One region of the Exiguobacterium sp. EF_C8 genome, then DNA from elsewhere that is predicted to be linked to it. Evidence: riboswitches for the same ligand, from Rfam matches in the RefSeq annotation. Region 1 holds a riboswitch; each other region holds the start of a gene.

What was found. Region 1 has a riboswitch for S-adenosylmethionine ahead of ACY2IG_RS15005 (alpha/beta hydrolase). Riboswitches for the same ligand answer to the same signal wherever they lie in the genome.
Positions count from the first base shown of each region.
Region 2: another riboswitch for S-adenosylmethionine. It lies ahead of ACY2IG_RS14235 (methionine ABC transporter ATP-binding protein); the one in region 1 lies ahead of ACY2IG_RS15005 (alpha/beta hydrolase).
Region 3: another riboswitch for S-adenosylmethionine. It lies ahead of ACY2IG_RS16185 (LLM class flavin-dependent oxidoreductase); the one in region 1 lies ahead of ACY2IG_RS15005 (alpha/beta hydrolase).
Region 4: another riboswitch for S-adenosylmethionine. It lies ahead of ACY2IG_RS02535 (2,3-diketo-5-methylthiopentyl-1-phosphate enolase); the one in region 1 lies ahead of ACY2IG_RS15005 (alpha/beta hydrolase).

Region 1 is NZ_CM143264.1:2,848,624-2,856,439, forward strand. It holds gene ACY2IG_RS15000 (methionine ABC transporter ATP-binding protein) at 1-882, opposite strand, end outside; SAM riboswitch class I at 969-1,072, opposite strand; SAM riboswitch class I at 1,322-1,423, shown strand; gene ACY2IG_RS15005 (alpha/beta hydrolase) at 1,491-2,249, shown strand; gene ACY2IG_RS15010 (thymidine kinase) at 2,333-2,947, opposite strand; gene ACY2IG_RS15015 (DedA family protein) at 3,131-3,781, shown strand; gene ACY2IG_RS15020 (type B 50S ribosomal protein L31) at 3,817-4,062, opposite strand; gene rho (transcription termination factor Rho) at 4,154-5,527, opposite strand; gene ACY2IG_RS15030 (C40 family peptidase) at 5,883-6,560, shown strand; gene glpX (class II fructose-bisphosphatase) at 6,960-7,816, opposite strand, start outside.
Region 2 is NZ_CM143264.1:2,685,579-2,693,394, forward strand. It holds gene ACY2IG_RS14200 (anti-sigma factor) at 1-175, opposite strand, end outside; gene ACY2IG_RS14205 (RNA polymerase sigma factor) at 156-719, opposite strand; gene ACY2IG_RS14210 (metal-sensitive transcriptional regulator) at 946-1,209, shown strand; gene ACY2IG_RS14215 (SMP-30/gluconolactonase/LRE family protein) at 1,388-2,194, shown strand; gene ACY2IG_RS14220 (MBL fold metallo-hydrolase) at 2,321-3,049, shown strand; gene ACY2IG_RS14225 (alpha-glucosidase) at 3,112-4,722, opposite strand; gene ACY2IG_RS14230 (aminotransferase class I/II-fold pyridoxal phosphate-dependent enzyme) at 4,871-6,058, shown strand; SAM riboswitch class I at 6,121-6,225, shown strand; gene ACY2IG_RS14235 (methionine ABC transporter ATP-binding protein) at 6,310-7,323, shown strand; gene ACY2IG_RS14240 (methionine ABC transporter permease) at 7,313-7,816, shown strand, end outside.
Region 3 is NZ_CM143264.1:3,066,047-3,073,862, reverse strand. It holds gene ACY2IG_RS16225 (DEAD/DEAH box helicase) at 1-82, shown strand, start outside; gene ACY2IG_RS16220 (NAD(P)/FAD-dependent oxidoreductase) at 104-1,420, opposite strand; gene ACY2IG_RS16215 (nitroreductase family protein) at 1,497-2,132, opposite strand; gene ACY2IG_RS16210 (nitroreductase family protein) at 2,185-2,820, opposite strand; gene ACY2IG_RS16205 (MarR family winged helix-turn-helix transcriptional regulator) at 2,822-3,277, opposite strand; gene ACY2IG_RS16200 (YczE/YyaS/YitT family protein) at 3,432-4,097, opposite strand; gene ACY2IG_RS16195 (DUF817 domain-containing protein) at 4,251-5,036, shown strand; gene ACY2IG_RS16190 (DUF975 family protein) at 5,230-5,868, shown strand; SAM riboswitch class I at 5,978-6,080, shown strand; gene ACY2IG_RS16185 (LLM class flavin-dependent oxidoreductase) at 6,156-7,208, shown strand; gene ACY2IG_RS16180 (ATP-grasp domain-containing protein) at 7,211-7,816, shown strand, end outside.
Region 4 is NZ_CM143264.1:460,577-468,392, forward strand. It holds gene ACY2IG_RS02515 (arsinothricin resistance N-acetyltransferase ArsN1 family A) at 1-17, opposite strand, end outside; gene ACY2IG_RS02520 (1,2-dihydroxy-3-keto-5-methylthiopentene dioxygenase) at 143-679, opposite strand; gene ACY2IG_RS02525 (methylthioribulose 1-phosphate dehydratase) at 696-1,316, opposite strand; gene ACY2IG_RS02530 (2-hydroxy-3-keto-5-methylthiopentenyl-1-phosphate phosphatase) at 1,313-1,972, opposite strand; gene ACY2IG_RS02535 (2,3-diketo-5-methylthiopentyl-1-phosphate enolase) at 1,969-3,159, opposite strand; SAM riboswitch class I at 3,230-3,331, opposite strand; SAM riboswitch class I at 3,537-3,640, shown strand; gene mtnK (S-methyl-5-thioribose kinase) at 3,718-4,884, shown strand; gene mtnA (S-methyl-5-thioribose-1-phosphate isomerase) at 4,881-5,930, shown strand; gene ACY2IG_RS02550 (sugar ABC transporter substrate-binding protein) at 5,942-7,021, shown strand; gene ACY2IG_RS02555 (sugar ABC transporter ATP-binding protein) at 7,018-7,816, shown strand, end outside.

The sequences.
Region 1 (7,816 bases):
CAGGATGTTGACATCGACGTCGAAGCGTTTTGCGACTTGCGATAAGAGTGGTTGCCCGGTGTGATGTCCGAGAAAATGAATCTTATAGATCGGATGCGCATTCCGTGACTCGATCAACTGACGAATTGATGCCGGAATTTCATCATGCATGACGGAGCGGACGAAGTTTTTCGCTGTCTCGGTCTGCGGATTCGAAAAGACATCAAAGACTGTTCCTGACTCGATCAGCTTCCCAGCTTCGATGACGGCGACCCGGTCACAAATCTCCCGGATGACGCCCATCTCATGGGTGATCAAGAGAATGGTGATCCCGTATTCCGCATTGATGCGTTTTAATAACTGGAGAATATGATGTGTCGTCTGAGGATCGAGTGCTGACGTCGCTTCGTCACATAAGAGCACGGATGGTTGCGTCGCTAGTGCCCGGGCGATGCCGACACGTTGCTTTTGTCCGCCGGATAATTGATCCGGGTAATGATCCGCCTTGTCCGCGAGATCGACGAATTCGAGTAATTCCGTCACCCGGCGACGAATCTCGTCTTTCTTGATACCTGCGAGAACGAGTGGTTTCGCAACGTTCGTAAAGACCGTGTTTGCATTCAATAGATTGAAGTGTTGAAAGATCATCCCGATCCGCTGTTTCGCTTGGCGTAATTTTTTTGGTGATAGTTGTGTTAAATCCTCCCCGTCGACCGTCACTGTTCCTGACGTCGGTCGTTCTAACAGGTTGACGCAGCGGAGCAATGAACTTTTCCCGGCACCGCTAAAGCCGATGACACCGAAGATTTCGCCTTTCTCGATCGTCAGGTCGACACCGTCGAGTGCTGCGATCGTCTGATCCTTCGTGACGTACGTTTTTTTGACTTGATGAAATGCAATCATTCCGTTTTCCCCCTTCATTCAACAAAAAAGGTCCCTTCTTGAGAAACAAGAAGAGACCTGGATCCGCACAGTGGCAGAATCCACTCCACTCATCTCTCAGACATCTGTCTGATGGAATTGGCACAGTGCTCATAATGAGTCTGTTGCCGAGGTTTCGTAGGGCCAGTCCCTCCACCTCTCTGGATAAGTATTGCGGTATGAAATTCGTATGTGTGTTGTTGCGTTGTTGCTTATGTCGTAAAACTAATTTTTACATTACGGGTCGAACCTTTAAAAGTCAACCAACTTTGCAAAAATAATCCATTTGGCGCATATCGATTGAGTCATAAGTTATGAGTTAGCTGAAAGAACAAATCACGATTCGTCCAGAACGATTTGACAAGGCATTTTCGGTCGTGCTACCATCGTTTCAATGATTAATCCGACAATTCCAATATGATATTTATCAAGAGTGAACGAGAGACCTGGCTCTATGACTTCACGGCAACCTGCAATCTGTAAGGTGCTCCGACCAGCAAAGCGCGGCTTTGGATGATACGGTGAAAAACTCGTGGGCGTCCAAGCAATGACGTTGACGAGTTTTTTTCACGAATGGAGGAAAAATAGTAATGATGAACTATCCTGTATTGACTGGTGCTGAAGCATTTTATCTTCAAGGTGGACCGATCGGCATTTTAATCTGTCATGGTTTTAATGCGACCCCGCAAAGTGTTCGGGATGTCGGTGAGGCATTTGCTGCTAAAGGATTCACTGTCTATGCTCCACGTTTGCGTGGTCACGGGACGAACGTCCGTGAGTTCGAACAATCGACTGCTCGATGTTGGAAGCAGAGCCTGCAAGACGGCTATGCACGTTTACAAGAAACATGCGATCAAGTCTTCGTCATCGGTCAATCAATGGGCGCGACGCTCGCACTATCGCTCGCCGCTGACGGGATTCCATTTTCAGGCATCATTACGATCAATGCCGCTCTCTCCGTTCCGTCTTATGAAGCACTGTCGTTTGAAGATGGTCCACAATACCTACCTGAAGGGGCACCGGATATCAAACGGTCTGCTTTCGAAATCATCTATGACCTCGTTCCGAGTCGTTGTGCATTCGAACTCGTCCGCTTGATGGATGAGACGAAAGGACGCCTTGGATCAATCCTTCTACCGACATTGATTCTTTACTCGGCGACCGATCACGTCGTTCCGCCGTCGAGCTCGGATTATCTGCATCAGCATATCGGGACGAATGATAAACGAAGCTACTGTCTCCTCAACTCGTACCACGTCGCGACCCTCGATCATGATCAGGATTTGATCGTGCGTGAGACGATTCGTTTCATCGAACGCTCGAGCCGTTTCTCACAAGAAACGGGATAATAAAAAAAACAGCTATTCGTCTTCACTTAGAAGCGAACAGCTGTTACATCAAAGGACGACCATCATCGGTTCGTCTTTTTTGTTTATCCTTTTTGGTGTTGCATCGTTTGGAGCGGCTTCGGCTTTCCTGGCACTTCATGGCAGTGGCGGCACCGTGGCTCATACGATTCTGAAGCGCCGACTAAAATGATCGGATCATCATAGTTCGCTGGTTTTCCATCAATCAAACGTTGTGTCCGGGAAGCCGGATCGCCACATGAGAGACAGATCGCCTGAAGTTTTGTCACAAATTCTGCGCGCGCCAGTAATTCCGGCATCTTGCCAAATGGCTCTGCCCGGAAATCCTGATCGAGTCCTGCACAAATGACGCGTTTTCCGTCTTGCGCAAGTGCTTCGATGACTTGAACGATCTCATCATCAAAGAATTGAACTTCATCAATTCCGACAATTTGTGTTTCTTGCGCTACTGCTGCATAGAGATCACGACTCGTCGCCATTGGAATCGCCACGACGGAATTTCCGATGTGAGAGACGACATGCTCTTCATGGTACCGGTCATCGATTGCCGGCTTGAATACTTGAACGGGCAGTTTGCCGTACTGTGCCCGTCTGACACGACGAATCAACTCTTCCGATTTCCCGGAAAACATACTGCCACAAATTACTTCGATCCAGCCGTACTGATTTATTACATGCATCATCGTCCGACACCGTCCTCTAAAAATAGTCACTTTAACGAGTATAGCTCGAAACGGTATTGAGAAAAAGGGTTGACTTCCGGAAATCAAAATTCATTTTTTCTTTACCTAGAATTTTTGTCCTTTCATTCCAACCTTCATCCATTTCCTGTACACTAAAGAAGAAGATTCTCGCGAAAGAAGGTGTCCCCGATTCATCATCTCTTACATGACATTCTGCACCAATATGGCGCCCTTGGTCTTTCCGTCCTTCTCGCAGGTGGTATCGTGGGATTGCCGGTTCCTGATGAGACCTTGCTCGTCCTGTCCGGTTTTTGGATGCATCAAGGCAATCTACCGCTGTTCGGTACGATTCTTGCCGCTTACGCTGGCAGTTGCATTGGAATGACGATTAGCTACGTGCTGGGCTTAAAACTCGGCATGCCCCTGTTGCATCGCGTCGGACCAAAGATGCGCATCTCAGAAAAACACATTCTCTCCGCTGAAGCCGGATTTCGTCGTTACGGCAAATCGGTCTTGATCATCGGTTACTACATACCTGGTCTTCGCCAACTCTCTGCCTTTTTTGCAGGTGTTTCAAAAATGCCGTTTCGCATTTTTGCGAGTTACGCGTATACAGGTGCTTTGATTTGGGTCAGTGTGTTCTTGGGCGCCGGCTACTTTGTTGGTCGTCATATCTCGTTCCATAAAATCGTCGACTACATCTTGGCACATCCAGATGCTATGCCGTACTTGATCGGGATCGTCGGCGGGATTGCTTTCTCGTTCGTCTTAAAGACGTACCTTACGTACCGTTCGCAATTCAGTCTATACAAAAACAGCCTGCTTCCGTAATGGAGGCAGGCTGTTTTTTAAGAACCGGCAAGTAATTACTTGCGGCCGTATTTTTTGTTGAAGCGATCGACACGACCATCTGCCGCGTTGAACTTTTGACGACCTGTGTAGAATGGGTGCGAGTCTGAAGACACATCCACACGGATGAGTGGGTACTCGTTACCATCTTCCCAAGTGATCGTTTCGTTCGAAGAACGAGTAGAACCGCTTAAGAATTTGTACTCAGTCGTTGAATCCATAAATACTACTTTGTTGTAGTTAGGGTGAATTCCTTGTTTCATGGTTGATTTCTCTCCTTCCGCCCTGGTCCATTTGCTGAGCCAGAGTAAGTTACCTTCCTATACTAAACGATTTTTTTACGCGTCGCAATAGTTATTTTTCCGTCGTCGTTTCCTTCTTGACGGTACGCGGTTTAGCAGGTGCACGTCGGACCGTCTTCTTCTTTTCTTTCTCAAGTTCAGCAAAAAATTCTTCATTATTTTTCGTGTCGCGAATCTTACGCAGGAACGTATCGACGAACTCGTTCGACTCGTTCATCGTCCGACGAATCGTCCAGAGCACATCGAGTTGCTCTTTCGGAAGCAAGAGTTCTTCCTTCCGCGTACCTGATTTGCGAATGTCGATTGCCGGGAAGATTCGGCGTTCCGACAGCTTACGATCGAGATGTAGCTCCATGTTTCCTGTTCCTTTGAATTCCTCATAGATGACGTCATCCATGCGGGATCCCGTCTCGACGAGTGCCGTCGCAAGAATTGTCAAACTGCCACCATGTTCGATGTTTCGCGCCGCACCAAAGAACCGTTTTGGTTTGTGGAACGCTGCTGGGTCAATCCCCCCTGAAAGCGTCCGTCCGCTTTGCGGCACTGTTAAGTTATACGCACGAGTCAAACGCGTGATCGAATCCATCAAGATGACGACATCTTTTTTATGTTCGACAAGTCGCATCGCCCGTTCAAGGACAAGTTCAGAAATCCGCACATGGTTGTCCGGTGTTTCGTCGAACGTTGAACTGACGACGTCTGCTCCCGGAACTGAACGCTCGATGTCAGTTACCTCCTCTGGTCGCTCATCGATCAATAGAATGATCAGCTCGACATCCGGATGATTCTCTTGAATCGAGTTCGCGATTTCTTTGAGGAGTGACGTCTTCCCTGCTTTTGGTGGTGCGACGATCAAACCGCGTTGTCCAAACCCAACCGGTGCAATCATATCCATGACACGAACCGATAAATGACGCGGCTCTGTCTCAAGACGCATTAAACGATCCGGATAGATCGGTGTCAGCGCCGGGAAGAACAAACGGTTACGCGCTGTATCCGGTGCTTCGCCGTTGACGGCTTCCACACTAAGTAACCCTTGGAAACGTTCGTTTTCCTTCGGTGGGCGTACTTTACCTGTGACGACATCACCATTACGTAGATTGAAGCGTCGGATTTGAGAAGCGGCGATATAGATATCTTCAGAGGATTGGGAATAATTGATAGGGCGAAGGAAGCCGAAGCCACCATCGTTTTGCATTTGTGGATTACCAGGGATGACTTCAAGTACCCCTTCGAGGAAATAAAGACCTGTTGATTCCGCCTGTGCTTTTAGAATCTTGAACATCAACTCACGCTTACGGGCTTCCCGATATTGCGGGACATTCTTCGTCTTTGCGATTTCATATAATTCTTTTAATGTCAGCTGGCTCAATTGAGCCAAAGTATAGGAACGTTCAGATTTATCTTTTTTATCAGTTGTTGGCATGTTTTTCACCTATTCTTTATAAATTCAACTGCATTCAGCATACTTCCATACATACATCAGGAGGTATGTAATTTCTTTCGTGAACTAAAGGTATCATATTTTTTTAAATTCGTCGTCAACAATCCTTTGCGTTTCTTACTTTGTAATATTCAAGGATATTATTTCAGTTATGTTACAAAAGCATCTATTTTGTCTTCTAACTGAAAAAACGTTTTTAAGGGCGCGCATGCTAAGATATTCCTGCAGACAAAATTCTTACACAGTTGTAAGGTTCACTGCTTAATTACACACTTAATGATTTCATCATATAACTTACGGACGCAACACACTACATTAAAACGGAGGAATTCTTAACATGAAACGTTTTCTAGCATCGATCGCGACAGCAGCCTTAGTGGTTTCAGGTTTCACATCAGTGGGTACAGGTAAAGTTGAAGCAGCAACAGTCACGAAAGTCAAGATCACGGACAACGGTCTTCGTGTTCGGACAGCTCCTTCTACGAAAGCAAGCATCGTCGGGAAAGTCAACGCTGGTCAAGTCTTTACATACAAAGGCAAATCAGGCAGCTGGACAAAAATCTCATACGGCGGTAAAACACGTTATGTCTTCTCACAATACACAAAGACATACAAATCATCTTCAAGCGCTAAAAAATCAACGAGCACATCTTCTAAACGGACGAAAATCCTGAACGAAGCAGCGAAACATAAAGGTACACCATACGTATGGGGCGGAACGACGACTCGTGGATTCGACTGCTCTGGTTTCACAAGCTACGTTTACAAGAAAGCGGCTGGTAAAACATTGCCACGTACGTCTTCTTCACAATATTCTTCTTCTAAGAAAGTCAGCGTTTCAAGCGTACAACCAGGAGATCTTGTCTTCTTCTCACACGGTAGCGGCATTCAACACGTCGGGATCGCAACAAGTAAGTCAAGCATGGTTAACTCAGAAACAGGTGGCGTTAAATACTCAAGCTTCAAATCAGGGTACTGGGGTTCACGCCTTGTCGGCGCAGGATCTTACCTTTAATTCATCATCTCAAAGCGGTTGAGCATTGGCTCGATCGCTTTTTTTCATCTCATTCAATTCATAAGAAGGAAATAGGATGCATGTCTTCATCACAGGTGCTTCAAGAGGTCTTAGTCGTGAATTCGCTTATCTGTACGATAATGAAATCACGTCCTGCTCGTCAAACGTGAGACAATGCTCTTCAAAACGAAATTTCATGTCGAGCGATTTGGAGGCACTGCAATCTTCCCATACGATTTAACGAAGCGGAAAACGTTAGCACATTTCCTTTTCCTCTAGGAGTTGAGGATGAACGTCTTGATTCCTAGAAACATAGCAAAAAGAGTTGGTGTTTCGGAAATTATCCGAAACACCAACTCTTTTTTATCGATCAAGTCCTCATGTATGAGTCCGTCTCTTTTACTTAATGACAAGCTTCGGTTTTTTCTTAAACGAGTGAATGCCTTCAACGAAACGAACCGTTCCGGATTTCGCACGCATGACGACAGAGTGTGTCTGACCGCCTTGTGCCGTGAACTGGACACCTTTCATCAACTCACTGTCCGTGACCCCTGTCGCAGCAAAGATACAGTCGTCTCCTGCGACGAGATCGTCCATCATGAGAATCTTCGATGGATCTTCGATGCCCATCTTCTTACAACGTTCGATCTCGGCATCGTCTGCTGGTAACAAGCGCCCTTGGAGCTCTCCACCGAGACACTTCAAGGCAACGGCAGCAAGAACGCCTTCCGGTGCGCCACCTGAACCGAGCAAGATATCAATCCCTGTATGCGGGAACGCCGTATTGATCGCACCAGCAACGTCACCGTCACCAATCAAGCGAATCCGTGCCCCTGTTGCCCGAATCCGTTGAATGATTTCTTCATGACGTTCGCGATCAAGGATCGAGACGACGACGTCTTCGATTTCCTTGTTCTTCGCCTTTGCGACGGCTGCGATGTTTTCTTCAATCGTCGCATCCAGACTGATGTGTCCTGCTGCTTCTGGACCAACTGCAATCTTATCCATGTACATGTCCGGTGCATGGAGTAAATCTCCCGCATCCGCAACAGCGAGGACAGCAAGTGCGCCCCATGTTCCTTTTGCGACGATATTCGTTCCTTCGAGCGGATCGACAGCGACGTCAAGTCGTGGTCCATACCCATTTCCTAGCTTTTCTCCAATGTAAAGCATCGGTGCTTCATCCATCTCGCCTTCCCCGATGACGACGGTTCCTTTCATCGGAATCGTATCGAAGACATCACGCATCGCGCTTG
Region 2 (7,816 bases), 160 kb from region 1:
CAGGAACGGGTCGCTCCGGAAGCGATTCAGCGATGGGAAGCATGAGTTCTTCCATTTCTAAAAGCGCTTCACGACATTCTTCGCACGTCGCAAGATGCGCTTCGAACGCGTCGCGATCAGCTGCGGATAATGTTCCATTAAAATAATCGATTAAGTCATGACAACGTTCTTCCATCTCGTTCCCTCCCATCCATTCGTTTTCGTAATGCTTGAATCGCGCTCCTGATTCGCGTCTTGACCGTTCCAAGAGGTAAATCGAGCTGCTCTGAAATCTGTTGTTGCGTCATCCCCTGGAAGTAAACGAGTTCGATCAGCTCTTGCTGTTCTGGCTTCAATTCACTGACCGCGCCGCGTACTTCAGCAGCCGTTTCCCGCTGCATGACCGTCCGCTCGACCGGCTCGTCGTATCCACCATCCCGCTCTTCGACTTCGATCGTCGGTTGTCGTTTTTCACGACGGAGACAATCGAGTGCCGCGTTACGTGTAATCGTTAAAATCCACGATGAAAACTTTCCTTTTTGTGTATCAAAATCAACACGACCATTCCAAATCTTCATCCATACTTCCTGTATGACTTCTTCGGACAACCGGTCATTATTCGTAAAGCGATGGGCGAATGAAAACAATAACCTCTCGTACTTATCGTATAATGTCTCGAGAGCTTGCTCGTCACCGCTACGCATCAGATGATAAAGCGATTCATCGGATTGAGTGTGCATCCTTCTCCTCCTTCTGACGTCAGCCCTATCATATAGTATACGCAAGCTGACACCAAATCGTTTTCGATTTCATCCATTTTCTAAGTAAAAAACTTCACCACATCCATATTCCCTCATTCTATTAAAAGTATAGCTTAAAATTCTGCTGAATTGACAGCGATACCGTAATGGGCATAGCATAAAGATACTACATGACATCAGGTCAACGGGAATCGGAGGAATAAAGATGGATTATGATCGGAAGATGAAAAACCGTGTTAGTCGGATTGAAGGACAGCTACGAGGTATTTTACGGATGATGGAAGAAGGGCAAGATTGCCGCGATGTCATCACCCAGCTCTCCGCTGCCCGTTCTGCGATTGACCGGACGATCGGCGTCGTCGTTAGCTCGAATTTGATCGAGTGTGTCAAGGAAGCAGAACAAAACGGCGATGGACAAACAGAAGAACTCGTGAAGGAAGCGGTCAACCTACTGGTGAAAAGCCGCTGACGTCACGTTCATACCGATAGTCTGCTTTGGAAGCAGGCTATTTTTTTAACGTTTCTTTTCCCAAAGTCGTTGCGAGTGTACACCTTGACTTAGGTTTGATTGCGTATCAAAACAGGTATACTAAATTGTTATTACTTGGACAGCATGTAGAGCCGTCCGCTTAGGAGGAAGAGTACTCATGACCGTTTCCCTATTCATTGATATCACCTGCAAGACAGGTGAATCCCCTGTTTACGACGCAAAAACAAAACGCTTTTATTTCGTCGATATTCCGAATCAACTGCTCTTTTCATATGATCTTGTTACAGAAGCACTTAAACCATATACGTTGCCAAGCGCTATTACATCGATTGCCTTGACGGACGCTCCGGACTTATTGCGTGTCACATCAGCACATGGCTTTGGCACGTTCGATCTTAAGGAAGGACATCTGTCTCTCGAACATCAATTGTCATTACCGGATTCTGATCGGATGAACGATGGTAAGCTCGATCCGACCGGACAATATGTCGCTGGTAGCATTAATGAAGAAGACGGTAAAACAGCTGGACTGTTCCGTCTGCGTCATGACGGTTCCATCGATGTTTTACACGAAGACTTGACGAACTCCAATGGACTCGTCTGGTCAGAAGATGGCAAGACGCTCTATCATATCGATACACCAACGAAAAAAGTCTATGCCTTCGACTACGCTCCCGATGCCCCACTTTCGAATAAACGCGTCGCCGTTGATCTCGAAGAGGAAGAAGGATTCCCGGATGGTATGACGAAGGATGCTGAAGGTCATGCTTGGATTGCACATTACGCCGGATCATGTATCACACGTTGGAATCTTACGACGGGCGAAAAACTGGATCATGTCGACTTCCCTGTCTCGAATCCGACATGTCCGATTTTTTACGAAGATCGCTTACTCGTTACGACAGCTGCCAACGGAGATGATGCACCACATGCCGGTGCTGTCTTCGCTGTGACATTTGAATAATTAGCAAGGGAGGGATCATCTAGTAATAGATGGTGCCTCTTTTTACACATAATCCGTCTAGACGCCTATTCAAAAACAGACGATACTAAAGAAGAAGTCTATTTACTTTTTGAAGGAGTGAAGCCGATGCGTGTCACGATCATCGAACGTTTACACCAATTGCAGACGACCCCATCCTTTTTCCCGGTCAATTGCTACCTGTTTGAAGAAGCAGACAGTTTGACATTGATTGACGCCGGACTCGGAATCAACGCAAAGGCGCTTTATCACTATATTCGAAAGCAAGAAAAACCGCTCGGCGCAATTATCCTGACACACGCACATGCCGATCATGTCGGCTCGCTCGACTTCCTTGCGAATGCCTTTCCTCTCGCTCAAGTCTGCATCAGTTACCGTGATGCCGCATTGCTCAGTGGGGACGAGACGCTACGCGAAGGCGAAACGACCCCCTTAAAAGGCGGTATTCCGAAAAACATCAAAACACGTCCAGATCGATTGCTCGAAAGTGGTCAACAAGTCGGTAGCCTCAGCGTCATCGCCTCGCCAGGTCATACACCTGGTTCGATTTCTCTTTGGCATGAAGGTAGTCGGATGCTAATCGCCGGAGATGCCTTTCAGACACAAGGGGGACTCGCTGTCTCCGGTGACGTCCGTTGGCAATTTCCGTTCCCAGCACTTGCGACATGGGATCCGGACGTTGCTCTTCGCTCCGCCGATCAATTAACGGAACTGTCTCCGGATATTCTTGCCGTCGGACATGGTCCCCTCATCCTTGGACCAAGTTACGAGATGCGCCAAGCCGTCGATCGATTCACGCAAGTCTTACAGACGAAAAAATCGTCACCTTTCAAATAACACACGAAAAAACATCCGCGACGCGTTCCTGACACGTCGCGGATGTTTTTTCGTCCAGCAATTCAATTCTGTTCTGTAACAGTATATCGATATACACGTGCTTCATAAGGACGTAGTTCATCCGAGATATCTGGATAGTTCGACACAAGCAACTTATCTTGTGATAAAACGAAGGCAGTTTGCATCGGTTCGTCATGCACGTTGAGAACGATCCGCCACACTTCTCCTTCTAGTTCCCGCTCATAGATGTAGAGATACGGATCATGAAGAGCTAAGTCGCGATACGTACCATAGACCATAATTGGATGATCCTTTCGCATCTGAATCAATGCTCGGTAGAAGGCAAGTACGGATGATGGATCGGCTTCTGCTTGTGCGACGTTGATGTCCGTGTAATTCGGATTGACCGCTAACCACGGTTTCCCACTCGTAAAGCCTGCCGCGTGCGTACCGTCCCACTGCATCGGCGTGCGGGAGTTATCGCGTGCGAGTAACTGCATTGACGAGAGTACGACCTCCGGATCCTCGCCGCCAGCGACGCGCTCTTCATATCGATTGCGAAAGGCGACGTCTTGATAGAGCGACGGATCCGAGAAGCGAATCCCCGTCATCCCAATCTCTTCTCCTTGATACACGTATGGAATGCCAGGTAATGTATGCAACATCAAACCGAGTAGTTTCGCACTCTCGACTCGGTATCGTTCACTGCCGAAGCGGGTCACTTGTCGCGTATGATCGTGGTTGTTGAGAAACTGTGAATTGACGCCTAACGGATACAAGACGTCATACCATCGTTTCTGAATTTCCTTGAAACGTAAAAGATCCATCGCCTCCATGTCGTCCGCGATTTCGAAGTGAAACAGCGTTCGAAGTTCTTCACGTTCTTCACTGACATATAACAGACCGTCTTCTGGACCGACGAACGGAATCTCACCGACCGTGAACAAGTCTTTCCCGGCAAGGACGTTCGCATGCATTTCCTGAAGGAAGTCGTGCACACCTGGTTGATTCCCGAGATACGATAGATCAAACGGATTGACGACATCCTCAAGCGAACGTTTTTTGATCAAGTTGATGACGTCCATCCGGAAACCGTCAATCCCTTGAGCGATCCACCAGTTCATCATGTCGTAGATCGCTTGCCGGACAGCCGGTTGTTCCCAGTTTAAGTCCGGTTGCTCTTTCGCAAAGGAATGGAAATAATATTGTTCGCGCTCTTCACTCCACGTCCACGGGCTCGGCGCAAAGTACGACCGCCAATTGTTCGGAGGCGTCTCTTTCGTTCCATCTTTCCAGATGTACCAATCATCCTTGTCGTGGATTCGGTCCCGCGACTGACGGAACCAGTCATGCTGGTCACTCGTATGATTGACGACCAAATCAAGAATTATCTTTAAGCCGCGTGCGTGAGCCGCTGTGATCAACTCTTGTAGATCGCCCATCGTCCCCGCCTTGTCCATGATCGTGTAATAATCGGCAATATCATAGCCATTATCGATGTCTGGAGAACGGTAACATGGATTTAACCAGACGATATCGACACCAAGCGATGCGATGTAATCTAGCTTGTCGATGACACCTCGCAAATCACCGATGCCGTCCCCATTCGAATCCTTAAAACTGCGCCAATAGACTTGATAGACGACTGCTTCTTTCCAGCTAGCTCGCTTCATCTCCTCACTCCTCTCCCTACTCTCTATTCCCGCTCCACATATCTGTACCTGTTTATTGGACGATTTTTTTGAATCTCAAAAAAGTTCTTTTCTTTTGACTGAATATTCGTTATCCTTGACGACAATACTACTAAGGAGGCACACATCCATGAAACATTTCGCTCCATCCATCGCCATCGATCGGCTTCCTGCTCCCGTTTTCGCAGAACTTGCGAACCGAATCGGTGCTGTGAAAGCTGCCGGACATGATGTCATTACCCTTGGTCAAGGAACACCCGATCAAACGACGCCCGTACATATTCTCGACGCCTTGAAACAGGCGATCGATGAGCCAACAAACCTTCAATATCCACCATTTCGTGGACATGATTTTTTAAAGCAAGCCGTCGCGAGCTTTTATGCGAACGAATTCGGCGTCACGATCGATCCGGCAACCGAGGTCGCAATTCTTCTCGGTAGTAAAGCCGGAATCGTCGCCTTACCACAAACGATCGTCAATCCTGGAGAAGGTGTCATCGTCCCGGATCCGGGGTACCCGGATTACCTGTCTGGAGCAGCACTTGCTGGTGCTTACCCGATTACGCTTCCATTGCTTGAGAAAAATAACTTCCTGCCGGATTACGATTTACTTGATACGACAGATGTCGAGCGCGCCCGGATGTTGTTCCTCAATTACCCGAGTAATCCGACAGGTGCGACAGCGACAGCAGAAGCCTTCGAACAGACAGTTGCCTTCGCGGATGCCCATGATATTTGTGTCGTCCATGATTTAGCCTACGGTGGCATCAGCTTTGATGGTCCCACACGAAGCTTCTTGCAGACGGAAGGGGCGAAAGATGTCGGAATCGAGTTGTTCTCACTCTCGAAACGCTTCAACATGTCTGGCTTCCGAATCGCTTTCGCGATCGGAAATCCGTCCGTCATCTCAAGCATCGAGACGTATCAGGAACATCTCTACGTCAGTGCCTTCACACCGATCCAACATGCAGCGACCGTTGCCCTGACGAGTGACCAAACATGTGTCCGTGAGTTAAGTAGCTTATACGAAACACGACGCGATGCATTGTTCGCGAAACTCGATGCAATCGGTTGGAGCGGACCACGACCGGGCGGTTCCTTCTTCGTCTGGCTCCCCGTGCCGGAAGGATACACGTCCCAAAGCTTCACGGATCATCTGCTTGACGAAGCACACGTCGCCGTTACCCCTGGATCATTCTTCGGCGAATACGGCGAAGGCTACGTGCGGATCAGCTTAATTGCTGACGTCGAACGGCTAGAGGAGGCCGTCGACCGAATCGGAACGCTCAACCTGTTCCGGACACCCGTTGCGGAATAATTCTGAAAAAATATTTGACAGATGGGAATCATTTCCGTTAAAGTAAATCCCAACAGCATAACTACTTATCGAGAGCGACCGAGGGATTAGGCCCAACGACGTCCGGCAACCACCTATCAGGAACGGTGCCACATCCTACAGAATGGATTCATTCTGAGAGATAAGTTACGAAATCTTACACTTTCGTCGCTTTTTTCTGGTTGCTCTGCTACTAGGAAAAAGCGACTTTTTTTGTACAAGGAGATGAGCAAATGATTGAATTCAAACAGATTACGAAACGGTTCGTCCGAGACCGGACCCCGATTTTCGCATTACGGGATGTCGATTTGACGATTCAAAAAGGAGAAATCTTTGGGATCATCGGTGAATCCGGTGCCGGTAAGAGTACGTTACTTCGTCTGATCAACGGTCTCGAGCATCCGACACAAGGAACGGTCAAGGTCGACGGTGTCTCGCTCGGTGGGATGTCAAAAGCAGATTTGCGTCAACTTCGTTTGCGGACAGGAATGATCTTTCAGCATTTCCAATTGATCCAGTCGCGTAATGTCGCAGATAACATTGCTTTCGCACTGAAGGCTGCTGGCGTCAAACGAGCAGATTTTCCGGAACGGATCCGTGAACTCGTCTCACTCGTCGGACTCGAAGGATTCGAAACGAACTTCCCGAGTCAGTTGAGCGGCGGACAAAAACAGCGCGTTGGGATTGCCCGGGCACTCGCGAATGATCCAACCGTCTTGTTATGTGACGAAGCGACCTCTGCCCTTGATCCGGTCACGACGCTGCAGATTTTAGATTTGTTGAAAGATTTGAATGAACGACTCGGATTGACGATAGTCCTCATCACGCATGAGATCGATGTCGTCAAACAGATTTGCCATCGTGTCGCGGTCATGTCGCAAGGGGAAGTCGTCGAAGTCGCCTCTACATACGATTTGTTCAGTCAAGCCAAACATCCGGTGACACAACATTACGTCGACACGGCACTCCAGATCGAGCTACCGGAACGCATCTTGCAAGCGACACCGGGAAAGATCATCCGCCTGCAGTTCACGGGCGAGAAGACCGGTGAAAGTACGTTATCGGAAGCCATCCGTCGATACGATATCTCGGTCAGCATCCTGCACGGAAAAGTCGATTACATCCAAGACGTCGCTTTTGGTGTCTTAATCGTCAGCTTGACGGGATCCTCCGATCAAATCGCACCTGCCCTCGACTGGCTTGCGGCGGAACTTCATACACTCGAGGTGATTCAGGATGTGGCTTGATCGTATACAAACGATGTTACCCGAGTTGTTGAAGGCACTTGGTGAGACGGCGTGGATGGTTGGCATTTCGCTTGCCTTCGCATTGGTCGTCGGGATTCCACTCGGGATTCTCCTGTTCGTCACCGACCGCGGTTTATTCTTTCAAAACATTGCCATCCGACGTGTCCTTGACTTCGTCGTCAACATCGTCCGGTCCTTGCCGTTCATCATCTTGCTTGTTGCCCTCATTCCATTAACGAAGTTCTTGCTTGATAATACGATTGGTCCGACGGCAGCGTCCGTCAGCCTTAGTGTCGCAGCGATTCCGTTTCTCGCGCGCCTCGTCGAAACATCACTCCGTGAAATTCCACCTGGTCTGATCGAAGCAGCGGAAGCCTGCGGAGCGAAACCATTACGGATCATCGTCAGTGTCCTCTTACCGGAAGCACTCCCTGGCATCATTCAGGGCATCACATTAACGACGATCAGCTTAATCGGCTTCTCGGCGATGGCT
Region 3 (7,816 bases), 220 kb from region 1:
AGGTCCGCTTGTCTTACGAGCGATGAAGACGACGAAAGTCAAAGGGAAACAATTGAAGGTGTATGAAGCATTCAAGAAGTAAAACAAGCCGGTCCATCTCCGCTTAGGCGAAGAGGGACCGGCTTGTTTTCGTCAAAGCATGTCCGAGATGAAGTCCGCTAGCGGCTGCTTGGGCAAGAGAGTGCGTTGCACCAGAGCAATCACCGATCGCATAGACACCGGAGCATGTCGTCTCAAATGTTTCTGACGTCTCAAGCATCGGTGCGTAAAACTTACCATCTAGTCCATAAAGTAACGTATCTGCTGGAAGTTCCGTCTCAAGGAGTCGCTCGAGGCGTTTTAAAAAACCTTCCAAGACGAGGAGGTCTTCCACAGGTACTTCCGCGTGTAAATCTCCAGGGGAAGCAGCTAACGAAGGGATGATTCCGTTATGAAGCAATTGATCCGTTGTTGTCGCTCGCGATTTTCGAAAGTCACTGAGGCGCTGGACAACGATGCGATCCTGTCCTTGATTGATTCCTCCGATAACGCGTGTGGCGTATGCATTGGCTTGTGCTAACGTCGAAAAATAACGCGGGAGAAACAGTGTAAAGTTCAAATTCGTTGATCCATCTGCCGTCTCATGGACGTTTTGACCGTCCGGCATGACGAGTCCTTCTTGATATTTGCGGATGATCCGTCCGCGTGGATTCATGCAATAGGTGACGGCTTTACCATAAGGTGAGTCGTAACCGAGCTTTGTCTCGAACGTCTCCTGTAGTAATGTTCGAAATAGTGCCTCATCCGTCTCGACCCGCACTCCGAGATCAAGTCGGGTCCGCTGTGGGATGACACCAAGCGTCGCTAACTGTTGCAACGTAAAGTCTGCACCGGAACGACCTGTCGCGAACACGATCCGTCGACTTACGAAGGTTTCGTCCGCTGTTTTAATCGTAAACGCCTCCGACTTCGTGATCTGTTCGATCGTCGTTTCGAAACGAGCATCGAGTCGTGGCAATAAAGCATCCTCAAACGCCGTGAAGACGCCAACTGTCCGTGCTGTGCCTAAATGACGGACGGTCGTCTCGACCGTATGGAGACCAGCACGACGGGCGCGAATTGCGACAGCAGGTGAATGCGTCGAGTAGGTCTCGATCATATCGGCACCGTATGTACATAAAAGATTATCGACTTCTTGGAACAGTCGTCGTGTCGTCTCTTCACCGATTTTTGAGACGAGCTCTCCGCCGAATCCCATCGCATAATTGAATTTTCCTTCTGATTTTCCAAGCCCTGCAAATCCAAGATACGCATCTTCTACTGTTCGCTTGCGGATTGGTTTTCCGGCATCGAGCAGTAAGACGCATTGCCCATCTTCAACGAGCTGATGAGCAAGGAAGATTCCCGCTACACCGGCTCCGATAATCGTCACATCATACATTACAGACGCCTCCTTTTCTCTGAGTATACAAAAAAGCCGGATTCCTATAAAAGGAATCCGGACTGAGTGAGATCGCTTATTTCCATTCTGCGATGTCAGCGATTGGTAGACGAACCGATGGGTATCCTGCATCTACTGCTTTACCGATTGAAAGCAACATGACTGGGAGGTAACGCTCTTTTTCAAGACCGAATGCTTCCGCGATTTGATCTTTTTCGTAACCGCCGATTGGGTTTGTGTCGTAACCGTGCGCACGAGCGACGAGCATCAATTGCATCGAAACGAGACCTGAGTCGATCAAGATGCTGTCACGTAATGTTTCAACGTCTTCTGGACGGTAGAAACCTTTGATGGCTGGTACTTGGCGATCGCGTACTTCTTGTGGCATGAGACCTTTTTCAACAGCCATATCGTAGATTGTCTCGATGCTATCGACCGCGTTCATGTCACCGAAGACAGCGATGACAGCAGAAGATGTCTCGACTTGGACTTGGTTGAATTTCGCGAGTGGTGCAAGTGTTGCTTTTCCTTCTTCGCTATCGATGACGAGGAAACGCCATGGTTGCATGTTGACAGAAGAAGGTGCAAGTGTTGCTTCTTCAAGGATTTGTGTCATTTCTTCTTTTGAAATTTTTACGTTCGTGTCGTAGTTACGAATCGAGCGACGTCCTTTAACGATTTCCATGAAGTCCGTTGTTGTTTGAGTAGTCATAATTATTCAATCTCCCTTGTGTATGTTTTTTCTTTTTTGTGGTGTGAAAAACTTATTTCCAGTCTGCGATGTCGTTGATCGGTAGGCGAACCGATGGGTATCCTGCATCTACTGCTTTACCGATTGAAAGCAACATGACTGGGAGGTAACGCTCTTTTTCAAGACCGAATGCTTCTGCGATTTGATCTTTTTCGTAACCACCGATTGGGTTCGTATCATATCCGTGCGCACGAGCGACGAGCATCAATTGCATCGAAACGAGACCTGAGTCGATCATGATGCTATCTTTCAAATCGTTTGCTGAGATACTGCTGTACATGCCTTGGATTGCAGGTACTTGGCGATCGCGTACTTCTTGTGGCATGAGCCCTTTCGCAACAGCTGTGTCGTAGATGTTTTCGAGTTGATCGACTGCGTTCATGTCACCGAAGACAGCGATGACAGCAGAAGATGTCTCGACTTGGACTTGGTTGAATTTCGCGAGTGGTGCAAGTGTTGCTTTTCCTTCTTCGCTATCGATGACGAGGAAACGCCATGGTTGCATGTTGACGGAAGATGGTGCAAGTGTTGCTTCTTCAAGGATTTGTGTCATTTCTTCTTTTGAAATTTTTACGTTCGTGTCGTAGTTACGAATCGAGCGACGTCCTTTAACGATTTCCATGAAGTCTGTTTGAGTTTGCGTTGCCATATTAAATCGACTCCTCTTTTAGTTTAGGTAATGCGTCAGCGTTTGCTTCGATGCGCTGAATCATCTCAGCTAACGTCCGTTGTTCTTCAGCAGAGAATCCTTCGAGTAGATCCTCGAGAAACTCATCTTTTTGTTCGCGTAATTGAGCGATGCGCGTCGCCCCTTGTTCCGTTAAAGAAACAAGAATCACCCGATTGTCAGCAGCTGAACGCTCGCGAGCAATCATCCCGGTCGATTCCAGGTGCTTGAGATGACGGGTCACTGCCGCATGATCCACATTAACGCGTTTTTGTAACTCTTTTTGGCTAATCGTTTGATCGACTTGTAGTTGAGCGAGTAGATCCATTCGAGTCTGACTAAAACCATCCGTACAGAGATCGAATTTTTGAGCAATCGTCTTATTGACAGAAACGAGTGCATAGATCAACCGTCCTTTTTCAGTGCAGGAGATACTCAATCCATCACATCCTTCCCTTCGTTCGAAGAAACCTTTGACGTATCAAAGATTGATATGTAAACGAATATAACGTGTTTAATTTGATGGCGCAACTTATTTGCTTTTAACATAAAAAGAGATATCATTCACGCGGAATGATATCGAGTCAGGCGACTTAGCTAATTTGGCGTTTAGACGCTGGAATTCCTTTTGCATCGATCGCTGCAATGATCCGACGGAAATAGAACAACCAAAATTGTAGGAATGGTCCGATTAAGAAAATCGAGAGGATTGTACCGAAGAAAACAGGACCACCGAGCAACCAGCCAATGCCGCATGCCGTGACCTCCATGATCGTCCGCATCAGACGAATCGACGTTCCAAATCGCTCTGCAAGTGTCAGCGTCAACCCATCGCGTGGACCGGCTCCATATCCGACAGCAACATAAAGACCTGCCCCCATGCCGATGATGAAGATGCCGAAAATCAACCAGATCGTATTCAACCAGATCGACTCAAAAGAGGGTAAGAGATGAGAATTAAGGACAAGATTCATGAAGACACCGACGAAAATCGCGTTGACGAGTGTTCCAATTTGTGGTGTGACGCGGTCTAATGTGTACTTAACGAACACGAGTAATAGACCAACGAGCAAAATAATCGTTCCGACGGACAGTGGTGTTTTCTTTTGGAGACCGAGATGCAATACATCCCACGTCGAGACACCGAGTTCAGCCGTGATCATCATCGATGAGCCGAGAGCGAGTAAAAATAAACCGAGTAGGAAGAGTCCCCACTTTAACGTAGCGCGTAATAACCAGGAAGCACGATGACGCGTCATGTCTAACACCTCATTTCTTAAAAATAATTGATTCGTTAACTGTATCATGAGGAAAGTAGAAGAAGAAAGACGAAATTTTCCGTTTTTTCCATCTTAAGAAGGAGGGGAAGGTCGAAAGAGAAACGTATACTGAAGAAAAAAGGAGATGACAGGATGAAAGCGATCCGACACCTGATTCGTTTTACATACATAGAAGCCGTCTGTTGCGTCTTTCCCGTCATGATTTTCGCAGCGCTTGCTCTTTCACGTTATCTTCCTGCTGAACCGGTCGCTCGATACGATCTCCTGTTGCTATGGTGTCTTCTCGTCCAAATCGTCTTACTTGTCACGCGTTATGAAACGCTGGAAGAGTTCAAACTGATCTTACTCTTTCACGTGATTGGTCTAGCACTTGAACTGTTCAAAGTGAACGTTGGGTCTTGGAGTTATCCGGAACAGGCTCTAACGAAAGTGGCTGGTGTTCCTTTGTATGCAGGATTCATGTATGCAAGTGTCGCAAGTTATGTCTGTCAAGCGTTCCGAAGATTTCATTTACGCTTCACAGCATTCCCACCACCTTGGCTTGCGATCAGCGTAGGCAGTCTCGTCTATCTCAACTTCTTCACCCACCACTGGATCTTCGATGCACGCTGGCTATTGATGGTCCTCGTCGTCCTTGTCTTCTATAAGTCATGGGTTCATTTTACGATCGAGCAGACGATCTACCGGATGCCGCTCGTCCTGTCTTTTTTACTGATCGCGTTCTTTATTTGGATCGCTGAGAATATCGTGACGTTCTTTAAAGGGTGGGTCTATCCGCATCAGGAAAGAGGATGGGAAGTCGTTGATCTCGGAAAGTTGTCTTCTTGGTTCCTGCTTGTGATCATCACGGTCCTGATCGTCATCGTCGCGAAATACAAGCAACGGGATCCGGCTGTGGAGATATATCAGCGTACATAGATAAAAAACATGACATTTCGTTTGTGATGGAGCGCTTCGATGTTCAACGTTCGTTCTAACATGTGGACGACAACTTGAGCGTGTTTGGCTCAACCAGTGACGAGACGGGAAATTATTGAAAAAAGAGTGAAACATTAGAAGTTTTAAGCCGTAGAGTAAGGTGAGAACTTATTTTTCAAGGAGGACCTTACTCATGTCATCTCAATTAAAAAAAGCAGCGAAGGAGTCGCTCAGCGGTCGTTGGGGATTTGCAGTCCTAGCTTTTCTGCTGTTTAGTATTATTCAGGGTGTTCCTAATTTATTTGGATCGGATATCGATGAGCCGTCTAGTAGTATAGATCTCGTTGTATCATTGGTGTCGATTTTATTGATTCCAGTAGGAGTCGGTTGGACATGGATTGCCATGTCGATTGCTCGTGGCGAAGAAACGAAAGTGACGGATTTGTTTGAGCCATATGGTATGTTCCTGAAAGTGGTGGGGCTGGCCATTGTTCAGTTCATCTTTATCGCGCTCTGGACGTTACTCTTAATCATCCCTGGTATCATCAAGTCATTCTCTTACTTGTTGACGTACTACATCCTTCGGGATGAGCCGTCAATCGGTATTCTCGAAGCAATTACACGCTCACGGCAACTCATGGATGGACACAAGATGGAAGCATTCTTGCTCTTCTTATCGTTTATCGGTTGGGCGTTGCTTGTTATCGTTACGCTTGGTCTTGCTGTCCTATGGGTCGGACCATACTTCAGTGTCACGCTTGCCAAATTCTACGATCGTATTCGTGGGGAGCAGGCGCCAGAGCAGACATCAGATTTCGTCGCACCATACTAATTCCGAATCCCGACACTACGTCGGGATTTTTCTTTGGAATAAATCCGATAGGAAAAGACGGTTTAATGGTTGCTTTAGTTCAATGAATTCTGTACGATGAATGCAACACATCTTATCTAGAGAAGTCGAGGGACTGGCCCGAAGACACTTCAGCAACCCCGCTATGGCGGAAGGTGCTACTTCCAGGAAGGAATACCTTCTGAAGATAAGAGCGGACAGGACAAGATACCGTCGCTCTTTTCGAACTTCGAAAAGAGCGTTTTTTTTATGATAAGGGGGACGATGGAGTGGAGTATGGTTTTTGGTTACCGATTTTTGGGGGATGGTTACGTAACGTCGAGGATGAACAGATGCCAGCGACATTCGATTATGCGAAACAAGTCGCACAAACAGCTGAACGCATCGGCTTCTCGACGACGTTGATTGCGGAATTGAACTTGAACGATATCAAAGGCATCAAGGAACCGAGTCTTGAGGCATGGACAACGGCAGCGGCGATTGCTGCAACAACAGAACGCCTTGAAATCATGACAGCGGTTCGTTCCGGGTTCCATAATCCAGCGACGACGGCGAAGATGGCGGCAAACATCGATCAGTTGAGTGGAGGGCGATTTACGCTCAATGTCGTCTCAGCCTGGTGGGCAGAAGAAGCAAAACAATACAACGGTATTTTTACTGCACACGATGAACGCTATGCCCGAACGGAAGAGTTCGTCACGGTCATGAAAGGACTATGGGCAGATGCGTCACCGTACAGCTTCTCCGGCAATCACTACACGATCGAACAGGCAGAACTCCATCCGAAACCCGTCCAGCGTCCGGGGATTAAGCTCTACGCTGGTGGAGAGAGTGAAGCCGGAAAACGGACGATCGTCGAACATTGTGATGCCTACGTCATGCATGGAGGCACTGTTGAAGAAGTAGCTCATAAAATCAATGATATGAAAGTACGCCGGGAAGCGACGGGACACGCACCGCTTGAGAGCTTCGGTCTTGCTGCCTACATCATTTGTCGGGATACGGAAGAAGAAGCGCTTCTTGAGTGGCAACGCATCACGGACGTTAAGGAAGACAGCGCCGGTTATGCCGGTTATCAAGATTTCATCAGTAAATCGCAACTCGAACAACAGGTCGAACGAAATGATTATTCCGTCTCGAACCGTGGTCTGCGACCGAACTTGATCGGAACACCAGAACAGATTGCCGAACGGATTCTAGCGTTCGAAGCCGTTGGTGTCACGTTGCTCTTGTTACAATTCTCACCACAACTTGAAGAAATGGAACGCTTTGCCCGTGACGTAATGCCACTGGTCGAAGCGAAACGAAAGGTAGGTCAATAATCATGACAAAAATTCATATTCTCCACGAAAACCAAGAATGGACGGATCATCTCATCAAACGTCTCGAAGAACTCAAGTTGCCGTACGAGCAGTGGCACTTGAATGAAGGAATCGTACCGTTAGATGAACTGCCGCCAGAAGGTGTCTTTTACAGTCGTATGAGTGCGTCTTCGCATACGCGGGGGCATCGTTATGCGCCAGAGTTGACGGAAGGGGTCCTCGCTTGGTTAGAAGAGCATGACCGGACTGTCTTTAACGGAACGCGTGCGCTCCGTCTTGAAGTCAGCAAAGTTAATCAATACACAGCGTTACGTAAGGCTGGGATTCGTGTACCAAAGACAACGGCTGCTGTCGGACGTGATCAAATCGTACAAGCAGCAAAAGAAATCGGTGTTTCGTCATTCATCACGAAACATAACCGTGCCGGGAAAGGTCTCGGCGTCCAGTTATTCCATTCGATTGAAGCACTTGAAGCTTATCTCGATGGTTCGACATTCGACGAACCAGTCGATGGCATCACGTTGATTCAAGAGTACATCCAAGCACCAGAACCTTACATCACGCGGTGTGAGTTCGTAGGTGGAAAATTCGTCTATGCGGTCCGAGTC
Region 4 (7,816 bases), 710 kb from region 1:
ACAGGACGAATATGCATGTTGCTCACTCCCCAATCGCTTTTCCCTCATTATATCTGTTACGTGTCGATGTAGTGATATGTTTGTGAGATAAGAAAAAGCGCCGATTCTCCTTATATAGAAGAAATCAACGCTTTTGTCGTTCTTAAGAGACCGTGGATGTCTCGTTCTCGTAAATTGGAACCCACCCATCTGTCGTGACGAAAATTCGAACAGCGACGACTTTCCGATCCTCTTGGAGCGTAAAGTAGTGGCGTGTATTGACAGGAACAGAAATCAAATCACCAGGATTGAGTTCGATGTTATAGTAGCCGACTTCTTCGTCTTTGATCGCGAAGACGCCGTGACCGCTTACGATGAAACGGACTTCATCATCCGTGTGATGATGTTCTTTCTGGAAGTTGACGAGCAACTCGTCAAGGTTCGGTGTCGTATCCGAAAGTGAAATGATATCAGCTGTCTGATATCCACGACGTTCTGATACGTCTTTGATTTCTGGAGCGAACGTATCGAGAATCGTTTGTTTGTCGGCATCCGTCAGTGTGAAGTTCTCAACGAGAGGTGCTGGTAGTTTTGAGACGTCCCATTGTTCGTAAAGAACGCCGCGCGATGCGAGGAAGTCAGCGACTTCCGTTTGATCCGTATACCGTGTGTTTGTTTCTTGGAATAAGACTGTTGCCATGAGATGATTCCTCCTTTTAATAGATAGATTGACGGCATGATTGCAACGTCAACGTATAGTTGAATAAAAACTCGAAGGCTTCGAGGTGTTTCTTTGCTTCAAAGGCGGTCGGTGCCCAGACCGTGATTCCGTGATTGCGAATCAGGACGGCACCGCTGTCCGCTGTGACATATGGCGCAAAAGCAGCAGCGAGTGTCGGGATGTCCGCGTGATTCGGAATGATCGGCACCGTGACCGTCGCATCTTCTTCCCAGTGACCGAGTGCCTTGATGATTTCTTGACCGGAGAAGGTGATACTTCCCTGATCGCCATATAACTCCGAAATCACATTGTTCGCAATCGTATGGACATGCAGGGAACATCCGGCGTTCGTTCGGTTGAACACTTCGACATGGAGCAATGTCTCAGCAGAAGGGCGCCCGGATTGCTCGCCGATCAATTGACCGGTCGCATCGACATGAACGAAGTCGTCAGGAGTCGTCTGCCGCTTATCTTTCCCACTTGCCGTCACAAGAAATTCAATCGGAATACCGGACGTCCGAATGGCGAGGTTACCACTCGTACCAGGGAACCAATCGCGCGCTGCAAGTTCTTGTTTGATGGCGCGTAGTTCTTCATAGCGTCGCATGAATGTCATATCGTCACCTCCGATCGTGCTAAATCATGAACGATATCGTGGAACGTCTCAAAAGGTGTATAGGCGATATCATTTTCTTCACACAACGTGATCAGATAATCACGGGCATAGACACGATCCGCTTGTTTTGCGAGTTCGAAGTCCGTCACTGAGTCACCGATGACGATGATGACGTCATCGTCTTTGCATAATGTACGGGCAACGGATGTTTTACAACAGCCGCATCCCTTCGTGCAATGGGCATCGCAGGCGTGTGGCCAATCGATGTGGACGAATGGACCACTGAAATCGGCAATGTTACAGTAAATCTGCTCTTGCTCGAGGAACGGTGCTAAGATCGGTTCGACGAAAAAGTCCATTCCACCGCTAACAATCGAAAAATGGATTCCTTGACGACGACTGTACTGAAGCAACTCCGAAAATCCTTCGCGAATGACGGCGCGCTCCATCAAGAAATCAAGATAGTCCGCTTTACCGTCGGACGGCAGAAGCGCGAACATCTGCCCGACACCACTTTGGATCGATAACGTCCGGTCGAGCACGCCACGTTTCAACGGTTCGAAGTCATTCACTGGCACAAATACCTCCATGAGTGCAATGATGTTATCCTGCATCGTTACGGTACCGTCGAAGTCACAAAGAATTCGTAAGGTCATGACTTGATCCCCCAAGCGTCAAGCGCGACTCGTAATTCTTCATGTCGTGACGCAGCATTCGATAGGGATTCATTTGCGAGTGCCGCATCAAGTGCTTGACGAAAAGCGATAACACCAGCCGCAGCACCTTGTGGATGACCATGTACGCCACCACCAGCGTTGATGACGGAATCGATCCCGAAGTCGCGTACGAGTTGAGCGACGAGTCCTGGGTGAATACCGGCTGAAGGGACAGGGAAAATCGTTTTCGTCTGACCGAGGCGAGTCGCTTCGACCGCGATGCCGCGGGCGACGTCCTTCGGAAGAGCGACATTGCCGTAAGGTGACGGGAATAGCGTTAAATCTGCACCAGCAACGCGCGGTAATGTGCCAAGTAAGACAGGCGCTGCAACACCGTGGTTCGGGCTGGCAATCAATGCACCGCTGTAAGCCGGATGATTGAAAATGGGAACGTTGATCTCCGGATCACTTGCCAATTCACGTAAGACGTCGAGTCCGTATGTGAAGGTATTCAACAAGAAAGCAGTTGCTCCAGCGTCAATCAATCGTTTGGCTTGATCCTTGAGCGTAAAGACGGGACCACTAAGTGTGATCGCATACAACGCACGTTTACCGGTCCGGTGGAAATGAGCATCGATAACCTCACGTCCGATCCGTGCCCGATCAATCGTTGGTGTCAACGGATTGTCATATAGGATCTCATCGTCCTTGACGAGATCGATCCCACCAGCAAGTTGTCCTTCGAGTTGATCACGAAGGAACGATAAATCGCGTCCGATGACCCCTTTGAAGATGCTCATTAACAGTGGACGATCTTCGACACCAATCAAGGAACGAACCCCTTCGATCCCGAACTTCGCACCTGGAAAATCCGACGTGAATGTATCGGGTAGTAGCAATTCTGTTAATTTGATTTCACCGTCGAGTGAGAGTTTTCCGAAGACGGTCGTTAAGATCGCAGAAAAGTCGCGCGATACATTGTGTTCCGGGTAACGAATCGTGATATAGCCTTTACCGTCGCGCTCTTCCGTATGTACGACTTCTCCTTTGAACGAGGCGAGTTGTTGTTGCTCAAGATGATTCAGCTCCGTCCAGGAACCAACCGTCAGACCAAGCGCGAGTTGTTCGGCACGTTGCTCCAGTCGATCGCGGGCGGTCAATTGATAAGTAGCTGTGATGTAAGCCATGTCTTTCCTCCTTCAATAAAAAAATGGTCTCTCGTCAGCGACAAGAGACCATGAATGATTCGAACGTGGACTCTTATCTGTCAGCTTAGTAGCTGCAAGAATTAGCACCGTGCCAAAAGGTCGGTTGCTGCGACATCGTAGGGCTTGTCCCTCCGTCTGCTCTTGATAAGAATTGGATGAAATTGTGAAATCTAATTGCAATTTTTACATGAGAGTCACGACTTGTCAAACTATTTTTAGAAAATTTATTTTTTTGAAAATACTCTTTCTATAGATGGCATGAAAACGATGTCCATTTCTCCCTGATTTTAGTTTGACAGCAGGGAAGAGGATTGCGTAAGATTCAAATCAATATCACACACGACAACTACATACGACTCTTATCGCGAGTTGGCAGAGGGAATTGGCCCGATGACGCCGCAGCAACCGACCACTTGGCACGGTGCTACATCCAACAGACGTTTCGTCTGAGAGATAAGAGGACGCAGTGACTTTCCTGCGCCTCTTTTCGATGACGAAAAGAGGCGCTTTTTCGTGTATCACACAGGGGGAACTGAGATGACATACAAAGCATTTACAGAACAGGACGCGATCGAACGGGTCCGCTCACTAGGACTGATCGGCGACGGAGCCGTCGAAGCAGAAGAGATTGGCGACGGCAATCTCAACCTTGTCTTTCGAATTCGAGAAGGTGAACATCGATTGATTCTAAAACAAGCACTCCCGTACGCGAAAGTCGTCGGTGAGAGCTGGCCACTATCACTCGAGCGGGCGTGGATCGAGCAATCCGCACTCCGTGAATTCGCCCGGCATGCCGTGCCGTTCGTACCGCGTGTTTTTCATGCTAGTCACGACGAGGCGTATACGGTCATGGAAGATCTTTCACATCTGACAATCGTTCGAAGCGGTTTACTCGCAGGTGAACAGTATCCGTTGCTTGCGGAACATATTGGTTCTTATCTCGCTCGGACTTTATTCCATACATCGGACTTTGCGCTTGGTCCGGTTGAAAAAAAACGTGTCGCCCGAACGTACTACAATCCGGACTTGTGCGACATCACGGAAAAATTAATCTTCACGGATCCGTTCCATGACGCGGAGACGAACGAGATTGAAGCCGGGCTTGAAGAAGAGGTGGCACGTCTATGGGCGGACGATGAGTTGAAACGCGAAGTCGCAAAACTCGAAGCGCTTTTCATCACGAAAGGAGATGCGTTGCTACACGGCGATCTACATACAGGAAGCATCTTTGCTTCGGCAACGGAAACGAAAGTCATCGATCCAGAATTCGCCTTTTATGGTCCATTCGGATTTGATGTCGGACAGTTCATCGCCCACTTATTCTTTGCAGCATACCCGGATTATTCAGCACTTCGTGATGCCCGGATTCGCGACATCGATACGTTCTGGCTGACGTTCGCTTCGACGTTCCGCGCCTTATGGGAACGCGAAGCCGTCGAACCATTCCGGACATCGGGACTCGTCGACGATGTACTGAGCACGATCTTGCAGGATGCCCTTGGCTTTGCCGGTTGCGAACTGATTCGTCGGACGATCGGACTCGCACCAGTCGCTGATTTAGAAACGATTAGTTCTATGACGGAACGACTAGAACGAAAACAACATGCTTTACGTTTAGGATCGGCGTTAATCAAACGTCGGACCGAATGCCGGACATTTGATGATTTACGAAACTTCGACGTAACGGAGGAACTTAGCCGATGAGTACATTCGTTCAAAGTATTCGTTATGAAGATCGTGTCTTGACGATTCTCGATCAGACACGTCTACCGCAGGAAGAACACTATGAAGTCATTACCGATCTTGCACAAGCGGTCGAAGCGATTAAACAACTGCGCGTCCGAGGGGCGCCTGCGATCAGTTTATTTGGCGGATTCGTACTCGTTCAAGAGGCGTACCGGTTTGAAGCAGAACTGTCGATCTATAAGCAGACTTTGCTTGAGACATCAGCGACGTTACTCGCGACACGACCGACGGCTGTTAACTTACGAAATGTCCTTGATCAATTGAATCCAATCATTCAAGACGGGACGTCGGTAGAAGAGATCCGCGAACGGCTCGAGCAGCGGACGATTGCCTTATACGATCAGGATGCGCAGACGTCACGTCAAATCGGGATTCATGCACTTGAATTGTTCCAGTCAGGTAACCGGATCCTAACGATCTGTAATGCTGGATCGATTGCGACCGCTGCTTATGGAACAGCACTTGCGCCGTTCTATATCGCAAAAGAACGCGGCATTGAATTATCTGTTTTTGCGAGTGAGACGCGACCATTACTGCAGGGAGCACGACTGACGACATGGGAGCTACAACGTGCCGGCATCGATGTCACGCTAATTACAGATAACATGGTCGCCCATACGCTGAAAGAAAAACAGATCGATGCAATCATCGTCGGGGCGGACCGGATTACACGCAACGGAGATACGGCGAATAAGATCGGAACGTTCCAACTAGCATTACTCGCTCAAGCTTTCGGTATCCCGTTTTACGTCGCAGCACCGCTCTCGACGTTTGATTTCTCACTTGTTTCCGGAGACGCGATCGAAATTGAAGAACGTGATCCGCAGGAAGTGACGACTGTCCAAGGTGTTGCGACAGCACCAGAAGGAGTTACTGTCTTCAACCCGGCCTTTGATGTCACACCACACACCTTAATCACGGGCATCATCACCGAACTTGGTGTCATCACGCAACCGAATGAAGAAACGATTGAACAATTAACAGGGCTTCAACCCCTCGGATAAGGAGATATGTCATGAAAAAACTAGCTTACGCCGTCCTAGCACCGGCACTGTTACTAGCAGCTTGTGCGAATGGAGAAGCCACGACGAAAGTCGTCAAGGATGTACCAAAAGGAGTTCAATCGGACGTCAAGATCGCCGTCATCCGTAACCTCGCATCGGACGACCATACGAAGCAATTCCTTGATGGCGCACGAAGTGAAGGAGAAGCGCTCGGCTTTAAAGTCAGCACGTTCATTTCGGAAGGTAACGATGTCAAGTTCAAGGAACTGGTCGCGCAGGCGATTCAGCAAGATTATGATGGGCTCATCATTTCGCACGGTAAGGAAGACTATGCCTATGACATGATCAAACCAGCAGTCGATAAAGGACTGAAGGTCGTGACGTTCGATACGGTCACGAAGAAAAAAGGGGCATCTCTACAAGACGTGACGGAAACGTTCCAAAACGATCATCAACTTGCGAAGCTATCACTCGATGAAGTGACGAAGGTGACGGACAAAAAGCCGGTCCGTGTCATCAAACTCTGGTTCGGACCAGGTTTTGCCCCGCTCGATCGTCGTCAAGAAATCTATAAGACGTACGAAGCAGACGGCAAAATCAAAACGCTTGAGACGGTTGGACCGACGAACTTCCAAGATGTCCAAGGGGATATCGCGACAAAGATGAATGCCATTCTCGCGAAATACCCGAAAGGAAGCGTTGATGCCGTTTGGGGAGCATGGGACGAAGTCGCAAAAGGCGCTTACAAATCGCTCAAGGATAATAAACGTCAAGAAATCCCATTGATCTCGATCGATGTCTCAAATCAGGACATCAACCTGATGCGTGAGAAAGGCAGCAACTGGGTTTCGACGAGTGCGGTGGATCCGTTCTTGATTGGACAAACGGACATGCGACTACTGGCTAAGAAAATCGCCGGAGAGAAGACGCCGGATAGCTTTGATCTCGATGCGAAACTCGTTGAGCAGAAAGCATTGAAGCAGGACACAACGATGTATAATCTCGATACGATCATCAAAGGTTGGAGTACGTCGGATAAATTCAATGAGCCGTGGATGGACCGGTTGCGTGACGTCCATAAAAAACAATGACGTCTATCAATCATCACCTGGAGATGACTGGGATTTCACTTGCGTTTCCGGGAGTCCAGGCACTCAAGCAAGTCTCCTTTGAGGTGAAGTCTGGTGAAATTCATGCGCTTGTCGGTGCGAATGGTGCCGGTAAGTCGACGCTGATGAAAGTCTTATCCGGAGCGGAAACAGCGGATGAAGGCATCATCCGTCTTGACGGAAAAGAGCTGTCAATTCAATCTCCGCGTGATGCAAAACGAATCGGGATCGATCTCGTCCAACAAGAGGTTGATGTGGCACTTGTCCCGTATTTGACGGTTGCTGAGAATATCTGTCTCGATCTGTTGACGGACGGAACAATGACGGGTTTGGTATCCCAACGCCGTTACATACAGCGTGCAAAAGAAGCGTTAGCGACATTACAGGCGGATATTTCCGTCAAGACACGTGTCGAAGAATTACGTCTTGCTGAAAAGCAACTCGTATTGGTTGCACGCGCCCTCGTTCAAAAACGTCGTTTTTTAATTTTGGATGAACCGACGGCACCTCTCAGTCAGGCGGAAACAAGCCATCTCTTTTCAGTCGTGCGTCGTTTAGCGGAACGAGGACTTGGGATCATTTTCATTTCCCACCGTCTACAAGAATTGTATGACATTTGCGACTCCATCTCGGTCATGCGCGACGGTCAACTCATCTCGCGACATCTTTTGACAGACATCACGAAGGAAGCTGTCGTTGAGCAGATGCTCGGGCGTAAGCTTACGTCTGTCGCGAAAACGTCACGGGTCAATGCGACGAACGTACTGACGGTCGAGA